2 regions of the Pseudoalteromonas sp. 1CM17D genome follow, and region 2 is predicted to be linked to the other one. Evidence: predicted binding sites of a transcription regulator. Region 2 holds the regulator's gene; the other holds the start of a gene.
The links. The regulator ArgR, encoded in region 2, controls arginine synthesis, uptake and breakdown. The targets are predictions, from matches to a motif close to ANTGAATANNTATTCANT.
Positions count from the first base shown of each region.

Region 1: MSC25_RS08590 (ester cyclase) is a predicted target of ArgR. The motif match lies at 2,160-2,177, and genes of this name have one in related genera.

Region 1 is NZ_JALNTP010000003.1:455,356-460,436, forward strand. Features, by position in the region: gene MSC25_RS08580 (ester cyclase) at 1-417, opposite strand, end outside; gene MSC25_RS08585 (sodium/solute symporter) at 428-2,038, opposite strand; gene MSC25_RS08590 (ester cyclase) at 2,277-3,290, shown strand; gene MSC25_RS08595 (ester cyclase) at 3,346-4,368, opposite strand; gene MSC25_RS08600 (aldolase/citrate lyase family protein) at 4,355-5,081, opposite strand, start outside.
Region 2 is NZ_JALNTP010000008.1:4,014-9,094, forward strand. Features, by position in the region: gene MSC25_RS14015 (iron ABC transporter permease) at 1-254, shown strand, start outside; gene MSC25_RS14020 (ABC transporter ATP-binding protein) at 255-1,301, shown strand; gene MSC25_RS14025 (Dyp-type peroxidase) at 1,345-2,244, shown strand; gene argR (transcriptional regulator ArgR) at 2,241-2,708, opposite strand; gene mdh (malate dehydrogenase) at 2,934-3,866, shown strand; gene ispB (octaprenyl diphosphate synthase) at 3,961-4,932, opposite strand.

The DNA.
Region 1 (5,081 bases), on a different contig from region 2:
GCTTGGGCGTAATGGGTTTACGCCTACTTGGTTCATTACATCAATTAAATCTAAAAATGTGTAAACATTAGCCACTTGGTTGTTTTCTATTTGCGCCATTTCGCTGTAGCGAATAAACACACTTTTGCCGCTGGCAGGAATACCCAATAAAGGCTGTGTAAATGTGCCGGTAAAATACCCTGTTGCACACACCCATTGCTCACCTTTGTAGTCGCCCTGGATAGAGATAAACGGTTTGCGCTCTATGTCAGGTAACGAATGTTTAAGTACGCCAAAGTAGTCATTAATCACATTTTGCTTTGTGCTAATAGGCTCAAAAGGGTGGCTTACCTGCCATTGAACGGAGTCTGCAAGCAATGCTTGATTTGGCAATTCTGCAGCGCTGAAGTTTTCGAAAAGTTGTTCTAAAATATTCATTTATTTCACCTTACACAAAATATTCAAATAACATGAGAGAGGCAAAGCTCAGTACAAAAAAGCCAAGTAACCAGTAATTGATTGAGTCAAACTTACCCGGAATTAAGTACCAGCCGTTTTCTTTTTCTGGACGTTTTTGATCTTTAAATGCTTTTAACTGACCTTTAATGGTGTATTCGTTGTAATCCTCTTGATAGCCATCAAATGCAATACTTAACGCAATGCTAAATACAAGGCAGGTTATTGCCCCTATGGCGCAGTACCATGGCCATGCAATGTCGGTAAACAGTGCGCACACAGCAACGGTAATAAACGACACTAAGGTGCCTATTAATAAGCCTTTTTCGGTGGTGTGCTTAGAGAAAAACCCAAGGGCAAACATGCCAAGCTGAGCACCTACAAAGTACGAGCCTACTTTAGTGAGTATTTCTAAAATTGAGCCTTCGCTGTATAGGTGATACATAATGGCCGGAATAATAATGATCACCGCCCAACCTAGCGTAAATAAGCGAGTAACATTTAAATAGTGAGCGTCGTTTTTTTCAGGCGCAAAGTACTTTTTATAAAAATCGATAGTACTTATGGTTGAAAGTGAGTTAAGTGCTGAGTCGAGGCTCGACATAGACGCTGCCATTACCGCAGCGGCAATAATGCCCATTAACCCTGGTAAGCCATAATCAGCTGCAAACTGTAAAATAATTAAGTTGTCGTTTTCAAAAGTGCGCCCGCCGTAGTAGCTATAAAACAGCACGCCCATAAATATAAAGAACAAGTAAATAAAGAACGCGATAAAGCCCATTAGTAAGTAGGATTTTTTAGCATCGCCAATATTTTTAGCGGCAAGGGTGCGTTGCACCATCATTTGGTTAGTGCCATACACCGTAATGTGATACAGCGACATAGCCAGCACGCCAGACCACACGGTAGTTACTTGGGTAAAGTCGAGCGAAAAATTAAGTGGGTCTAATTTACCTTGGCTTTTTAGCTCGCTCAGTGTTGAGCTAAATGAACCATCCATAGAGGTAATAAGGGCATACATAATAATACCAGCCCCTATAAATAAGATGGCTGACTGAATTACATCGGTCCATATAACGGCGGTTATGCCACCTAGCATGGTATAAATAAGGGCGATTATGGTAACTAAAAATATCGCAGTTATAACATTTATATCAATAATAAAGGCCAACACTAAGGAGGTTGCATACAGCACTGCGGCTGAACCCATAGTTTGCGATATTAACCAAATAGTAGAGATAAGTAAGCGGGCCTTTTTACCAAAGCGGCGCTCTTGGTATTCGTAAATAGAGGCCACGCCCGCGTTGTAAAAAAACGGAAAAAACAAACACACCACCGCCACAATAACCAGTGGGTAGTTAAGGTGTATGGCAATAACCGAGAGCCCCTCTTTGTAAGACCACGCTGGCGCACCTAAAAAGGTGAGTGCACTTACATAAGTAGCAACAACCGATATACCAATAGCCCACCAAGGTGTTGTTTTTCGACCTATGTAAAAGTCGTTAGCACTACTGATCTTTTTACTAATTACAAACCCAAGTATTAGGTTGGCAATTATGTACCCGATGAGAATGCTCCAATTCAACAATCCAAAATCATTCATAATTAATCCTGTTAGATTAGGTTTTACGGGCTTGAGAGCCTATTTGTATTTTTTATTTTGAATCATCATGAATCACTTTGACTTCGAAGTCAATTCTCATTAGTATTATTTTAAAGCAATTTATAACTTACTATTCACAGGCTTTTAATTACTCTTTAAATGCAATACATTTTGTTAAAGTGTGTTTAACGGCGGTTTGAAGACATTAATTTGACTGCGCAAACAATGAGGAATAATCATGGCAGATATACTTAAAGATAAACAACTAGTTCGTCAATTTCATACTGCACTAGAAAAAGCACAAGGTAATGATTTACAAGCCGTATTTAATGAGTTTATGGCCAGTGAATACAGCTTTAAAGGGGTGCATCCGTTTAATGAGCTTGAGTGCGCTAATGATGTAATTGCCCAAGTTTGGCAGCCATTATTTAGCTCGTTTAGTGCGCTGCAGCGCCGTGAAGATATTTTTATTGCAGGGCAAAGCGAAGCCGACGGCGGCCAGTGGGTGATGAGCATGGGTCATTTTATGGGCTTATTTGATAAAGATTGGCTAGGTATTGCGCCAACCCATAAGCTTGCCACTTTGCGCTATGCCGAATTTAACTGTGTTAAAGACGGAAAAATAATTCAGACCGGTTTTTTTGTCGATATTATTGGCCTTATGATGCAAGTAGGTTTAAATCCGCTGCCGCTCTCAACCGGGCAATATTTTACGTATCCTGGGCCACGTACGCACGATGGTATTCGTTTAGGTAAAAGTAGCGATGAGCAAAGCGAAAAAACAATGGCTCTGGTAAATCAAATGATTGATAACCTAACCGCGCTTAATAAAAGTGGCGTTGATACGTGCCCGCCCGAAGTGCTTGGTAAAACCTGGGATGAAAACATGGTGTGGTATGGCCCAGCAGGCATTGGCGCAACTTACACAATTAAGCGTTATCAGCAGCAGCACATGTATCCGTTTAGAGAAGGGTTAACGGGTAAAGTATTTAACGGCCATATTTGCCGTTTTGCTGAAGATGAGTTTGCCTGCTTTTTTGGCTGGCCTAACTTAACTAACACGGCCATTGGGGGCTTTTTAGGCCTACCAGGTGCTAATACCCCAGCAGATATGCGCGTGGTGGATGTGTATCACCGCGAGGGCGATAAACTGGTAGAAAACTGGGTCATTATTGATATTCCTTATTGGTTAAAACAACAAGGTCTAGATATTTTAAAGCGCACGCAAAGTATTGCGAACCCTGGCGCATAGTCTATTTAAGTAATAAAAAAGCTCTGTTTAACAGAGCTTTTTTTGTTTATACGCCCTAGGGCGCAAAGTTTAAATAGCGCGCTTTGGTAAGCTCTTTCATGCGTGCGAATACATCTACCCCAATTTGATGGTAGACATCAAGAATATCTATTAATACCCAGTTTTCGCGAATTAAGTTATTCTCGGCGCGCCAAAAGTCGAGACTACGCATGGTTATTTGCTGATTTGCGGGCGCAATACCTAACCAACCATCATTACTAATAGTCATGCTCATACCCGGCCATGCGGTAAAGCCAACATAGTTTTCATCGGCAAATAAATAGCCTTTACTTGCATCACCTACTCGGTTTGGGAGGGCATTTAAAAACGGAATTTGATGCCAGTTTCTAAACCCTTTTATACCTCGTGCAGTGCCTATGGTACTTGGCCCATACCAGCTACAGTGCGGGTGCCAAAATTGCTCAAGCTTCATGGCCTCTATACCGCCTTTGGCATAAAAACCAAGGTGCTCACACATGTCGCCCACAAGTTTTAAGCTTTGTGCTGCGTGCTCTTCATTGTATTCGTTTGTGATTAATCCATCTTGCGTTGCAGGGCCTGGTACATGCCACTCTTTACCTAAGCTCACCGAAAGCGGCCATACTTTAGCTTGCATCATTACTTCGGGAATATCCCAAATAGCTTGTACTTCTACCACTTTGTTATTTTTAATGCGGTAAAATTCATGAAAACGCATGCTAACTTGGTGCCCAGTAGGGGGGATATCAAGCCATGGCTTTTCAAACGAACCGGTATAATAACCGCAACAACCTACCCAGTCTGAGTCGTTAATTGAGCTACCTGCCATAACGATTGTATCGCGGCGCTCTAAGCCTACAAATGCCTCGCTAAGTGGTAAATAAACTTGCTCAATAAGTGCATTAGGGTTGGCAAGTGTTTCAAACGGGTAACACAGCTGAATGAGCGCGTCATCGCTAAATACGGTATTAATTTGTGTATGCAAGGCGTTTATATCAAAGTTATACAGAGCCTGTCTAAAGTCGTGTATTAACGCTTTATTTTTATTATGAATGTTCATTGTTTTGGGCTCCTGTTGCTGTTTCAAATTGGTCTCGCAATTGCTTAGCGCCACTTAATAAAAAGCTGTGATCTGAGCCTAATAAATAAAAGCTCACGCCTAATGATTGCCAATGGCTCAGCTCGCTCAAATTACCTACAAACATGCCACAGCATTTATTATATTTAGCCGCTGCCTTGGCTATTTTAGTAACTGCCTCAAGTACAATAGGGGCACTTGGGTTGGTTTCGCCAAGGGAAATAGTTAAATCCATACGGCCTATAAAAATGCAGTCTATTTCATCTATTTGGCACAGTTGCTCGATATTATCCAGTGCATCGGCATCTTCTATTTGCGCAATAATACAGGTTGATGACTTATTGCTTGCTAGGTTATCGGTTAGGGCATGGGTTGTGTAACCAGCAAAGCGGCTTGAACCGGCATAGCCTCGGCCGTTATTACCATAAAAGCAGTTTTTAATAATTGCTTTTGCTTGTTCGGGGGTTTTTATATGCGGCAGCACAAGGCCATCTGCGCCTATATCTAAGCTACTTAATAAAGTGGCGTGGTCTGTATTACTAACACGTATAAGCGTGGGCATATTTTTAGTACGTGCTGCCATTATGCAGCTATCTAAATCGCCTCTATCAAAGGGCGCATGCTCTGCATCAAGGCACAGAACATCAAGGTTAGTGTGAGCCAATACTTCTGTATTATGATAATGCGTGCTTTTA
Region 2 (5,081 bases):
TGCGCTTAGTGCACCTTCCTTTATTACGTCGAGGTCTTTTAACAGCTGCATTGCTTGTATTTATTGAGTGTATGAAAGAGCTGCCAGCCGCATTACTATTAAGGCCTTTTGACTTTGAAAGTTTAGCCACACATGTATTTCAATATGTGAGCGATGAGCAGCTTGAGCTTGCTTCTATTTCCGCTTTATTTATTGTTTTGGTTGGGTTGATCCCCTTGTATTTTATTAATCGTTCTATGGAGCAACGCAGTTAAATGAGCCGTTTAAATTTACAAGGTGTGGGTTATCACTACAGTGGCACGCATGTGCTACACAATTTAGATTTAACGGTGGGTCAAAACGAAATTGTGTGCTTGCTCGGAGCCAGCGGCTGCGGTAAAACAACCACCTTAAAAGCAATTGCTGGCCTTATTGAAATAAATGAAGGTAGTGTATTTATAGATGGCAAATGTGTAAGCGACAAGCATACATTTGTATCACCGGAGCATCGTAATATAGGGATGATGTTTCAAGATTATGCCCTGTTTCCGCACCTCAGTGTGGCCGATAATATTGCGTTTGGGCTGGGTAAAATAAGCAAAGTTCAAAAACAGCAACGGGTAGAGGAAATGCTAGAGCTAGTGCATTTAACAGGGTGTGCAAAACGCTACCCTCATCAGCTCTCGGGTGGCCAGCAGCAACGCGTGGCTATTGCGCGGGCTTTGGCTTATAAGCCTAGTTTATTGCTTCTTGATGAGCCTTTTTCGAACATAGATACACAAGTACGTTTTGAGTTAATTGCTGATATTAGGCGCATTATTAAAGCGCAGCAGGTTTCTGCGGTATTTGTTAGCCACTCAAAAGAAGAGGCCTTTGCGTTTTCAGACACGCTAGCCATTATGCACCAAGGAAAAATAGCCCAACAAGGTACACCAGAGCAGCTTTTTGCCATGCCAAAGACAAAGGAGGTTGCAGAGTTTCTGGGTCAGGGCATATACTTAGGCGCAGAAGTGTTAACGGCAACTGAATACACAACGCCTTTTGGTGTCGTGCAATCGCAGCATGAGCATACGCACAGTGCAATAAAAGGGGTGGTGTATATTCGTCCACACCATATTGAGCTTGCGCAAAATACGCAGGCCGATAACCCTCAAGGTGTGAGCATTTTAAGCCGTCGGTTTATAGGCTCGGCTTATGTTTACACTGTTGTAATTGCAGAGCAAGAGATTGAAGTTGCCGCACAATATGGCCAGTCATTTGAAATAAATGAGCAGGTTATAATAAAAATAAAACCTCACACGGTGAATTTTTTCGAATCATAACAAATGTGTTATTCGCTGTGTTTTATAAAGCTAAGGAATAACAATGGCGCAAGCGCAATCTGGGATTTGTGCTGAAGCAAACTTACACGGTTTGCATTTATTTTTTAATGTATTTGATGGTCAAGACGAGTCATTGCGCGCAAAGCTTAAGCGCGTAAGCGCAATTGAAGAAGAGTTTAGTGATCAGTTCTCCGAAGCCATGCTCTCTTGCATGGTGGCTATAGGCGCGCAATATTGGCCGCATATACTACCTGAATATATCCCAAGCGAGCTGCAAAGCTTTCCTAATATAAATCACAGTGATTTTGTTATGCGCGTACAGCTATGTGATTTATTCATACAAATTCGCTCAGACCGAGAAGATGTTAATCACCTTTTTGCATTGCAAATATTAAAGTTGTTTTCGCCCGATGTAGAGCTGGTTGAACAAATTCGCAATTTTAGGTTTTTAGATGGGCGAGACTTTAACGGCTTTATTTATGCAGGCGACACCCCACATGGACGCCAAAAACGAATCACGGCACTGGTTAATAACCCCGACAGCTTTGAACACCAAGGCAGCTATATTCATGTACAGCGTTATAAGCATGACCTGAGCGTATGGCAGCATTTATCACTAAGCGAGCAAGAGCATATTATGGGGCGTACACGTTTAGATAACACCTTAATTGAGCCTAAGGTAGATACGAGCCACGCGACTAGAAGTGAGCTAAAAGATGAAAGCGGCCAAGCAATACTGCTTAACCAAAGCATGCCGTATGGCGATGTTTACGAGCAAGGCATGCTAAGTATTACATGCTCTGCATCGGGAAGTGCGTTTGAAAAGGTACTTAACAGCCGCATAGGAAAAGGGGAGTGTTACGACCACTGGCTTGATTTTACTCAAGCCGATATGGGCTCAGCGTTTTTTGCGCCGTCAGTTAGTTTTTTAAAACAGCTTTAAACCGTATCAAATAAAATGCGTACGCGCTCTAGTGTAATGTCTATTTCAGATATTTTTGCTGGCGCAATAAAAATGGTGTCATCTCCGGCAATTGTGCCCAATACACCATCCGCTTTGCCTAGTGAGTCTAATAAGCGGGCAATTAACTGCGCAGCGCCTGGGCTGGTGGTTATAATAATCATCATTTCGTTATGCATAATATCAATAACAAGCTGACGTAGTGGGCTTTTAGCAGTCGGTACGCCCATTTCTGCGGGTAGGCAATAAACCATTTCTTGTTTAGCATTACGGGTACGCACAGCGCCAAACTTGCTAAGCATGCGCGACACCTTACTTTGGCTTATATTGTCAAAGCCTTGCTCTTTTAATGCTTCGACTATTTCGCCTTGCGAGCCAAAGTTCTCTTCTTTTAAAAGTGCTTTAAACGCTTTTACCAGCGCTTCTTGTTTGTCTTGTGGTTGCATAGTCTTTATTCATTTTTGTTATTTATAATGCAAATTCTACACAAAAATGAATAATTATGCAGCAGTTGTTTAGTTAACTTGCCAGTTTGCAGCGATAAACCAACAAAGTTTACAACTATGGTCGAAAATATAGCTGAAATAAGCAGGATAAATTTGTTTTTAGTCGCTAATTTCATTATCTTAAGAGCCACAAATATTTCCTACCTCAAATTACGGAGAATTCCAATGAAAGTTGCTGTATTAGGTGCTGCAGGCGGTATCGGTCAAGCGTTGTCTTTATTATTAAAAACAGGCTTACCAGCTGGTTCTGAATTATCACTTTACGATGTTGCACCAGTTGTACCAGGTGTTGCGGTTGACCTATCTCACATCCCTACAGATGTTAAAGTGGCAGGTTTTGGCGCAGACGATTTAAATAAAGCGCTTGAAGGGTGTGATATCGTACTTATCCCAGCGGGTATGCCACGTAAACCAGGTATGGATCGTGCGGATTTATTTAACGTAAACGCAGGTATCATCAAAACATTAGCAGAAGGCATTGTAGCTAGCTGTCCTAAAGCGTTAGTGGGTGTTATCACTAACCCAGTAAACGGCACTGTGCCAATTGTTGCTGAAGTATTCAAAAAAGCAGGTACTTACGACGCTAAGCGCGTATTTGGTATCACTACGCTTGACGTAATTCGTTCAGAAGCATTTGTTGCTGAGCTTAAAGGCGTAGACGTAGCAACCGTTAAAGTACCAGTAATTGGTGGCCACTCTGGCACAACTATTCTTCCTCTACTTTCTCAAGTTGAAGGCGTAAGCTTCACTGAAGAAGAAGTAGCTACACTTACTCCACGTATCCAAAATGCAGGTACTGAAGTAGTAAATGCTAAAGCGGGCGGTGGTTCAGCTACATTATCTATGGGTGCTGCTGCAGCACGTTTTTGTATGTCTTTAGTTAAAGGCCTACAAGGTGAAGACGTAGTAGATTACGCATACGTTGCTGTTGAAAATGGCGATGCAGAGTACTTTGCTCACCCAGTACGTTTAGGCACAAACGGCGTAGAAGAAATTCTTTCTTACGGCGAGCTAAGCGCATTTGAAGAAAAAGCTAAAAACGACATGCTTGAAACTCTGAAAAAAGACATCAAAGAAGGTGTTGATTTCATGGCGTAATAGCCAAGTTATGCACAAAAAAGCCTGCTTATGCAGGCTTTTTTATTGCTCGAAAATTATGGCCCTTAAACACTAATTAAGGGAGGCTGCAAAGTTAGTGATCTCGCTCTACAGCTATACGCGCTAAGCTGATTAACGCTTGCTTGTACTGCGACTCTGCTAAAAAGTCTAAACAGGCAATGGCCTTGTCTGCTTCTTGCTGCGCCTTTTGCATTGTAAATTCAAGTGCGTTGGTTTGTTTAAGTGCCGTTAAAATAGCCTCAAGGTTATCCATACCATTGCAATGCTCAATGGCATCGCGAATAAGGGCTCTTTGCTGATCACTGCCGTGCTTCATCGCATATATTAGCGGTAAGGTTGGCTTACCTTCTGCTAAATCATCACCAATATTTTTACCTAATTGGTCAGCGTCTGCGTTGTAATCAAGCACGTCATCAACTAACTGAAAAGCAGTACCTAAATGCATACCATATAAATTAAGCGCATCTAACACACTGTTATCTTGCTCGGTAATAATAGCTGCAAGCCCTGTAGCGGCTTCAAATAATTTAGCCGTTTTAGAGTAAATAACCTGCATGTAACTTGCTTCGGTGGTATTAGGGTCGTTGCAATTCATAAGTTGCAATACTTCACCCTCAGCAATCACGTTGGTGGCATCAGCAAGCACTTGCATAATTTGCATTTTGCCCAGCCCCACCATAAGTTGAAACGAGCGGGTGTAAATAAAATCCCCAACCAGCACGCTGGCAGCATTACCAAATTCGGCATTTGCAGTCGGTGTACCACGGCGCAGGTTAGATTCATCAACAACATCATCATGTAATAGTGTTGCAGTATGAATAAATTCAACAATCGTTGCCAAAGTAATGTGATCTTTACCTTGGTAACCCAAAGCTCTTGCTGCCAATATTGCCAGCATCGGGCGTACGCGTTTGCCGCCGCTGTTAACGATGTACAAACCAAGTTGATTGACTAACGCCACATCTGAGCGCATTTGCGCGTGTATAAGTTGATTGACGTCATTCATATCGCTTTCGATTAACGCCTGGATAGCTTTTATATCCATTGATCTCCGAGCCAATTTTTATGTGTGAACGGCGCCGATTGTACAACAAAAAAAGCACTAGCTCGATATTTTGTGACGATTCATTAAAAAAACCGAGTTAAAAACCTTAATTAGCGCTTAATTAGGGTATTTAATTGTATATTTCACAC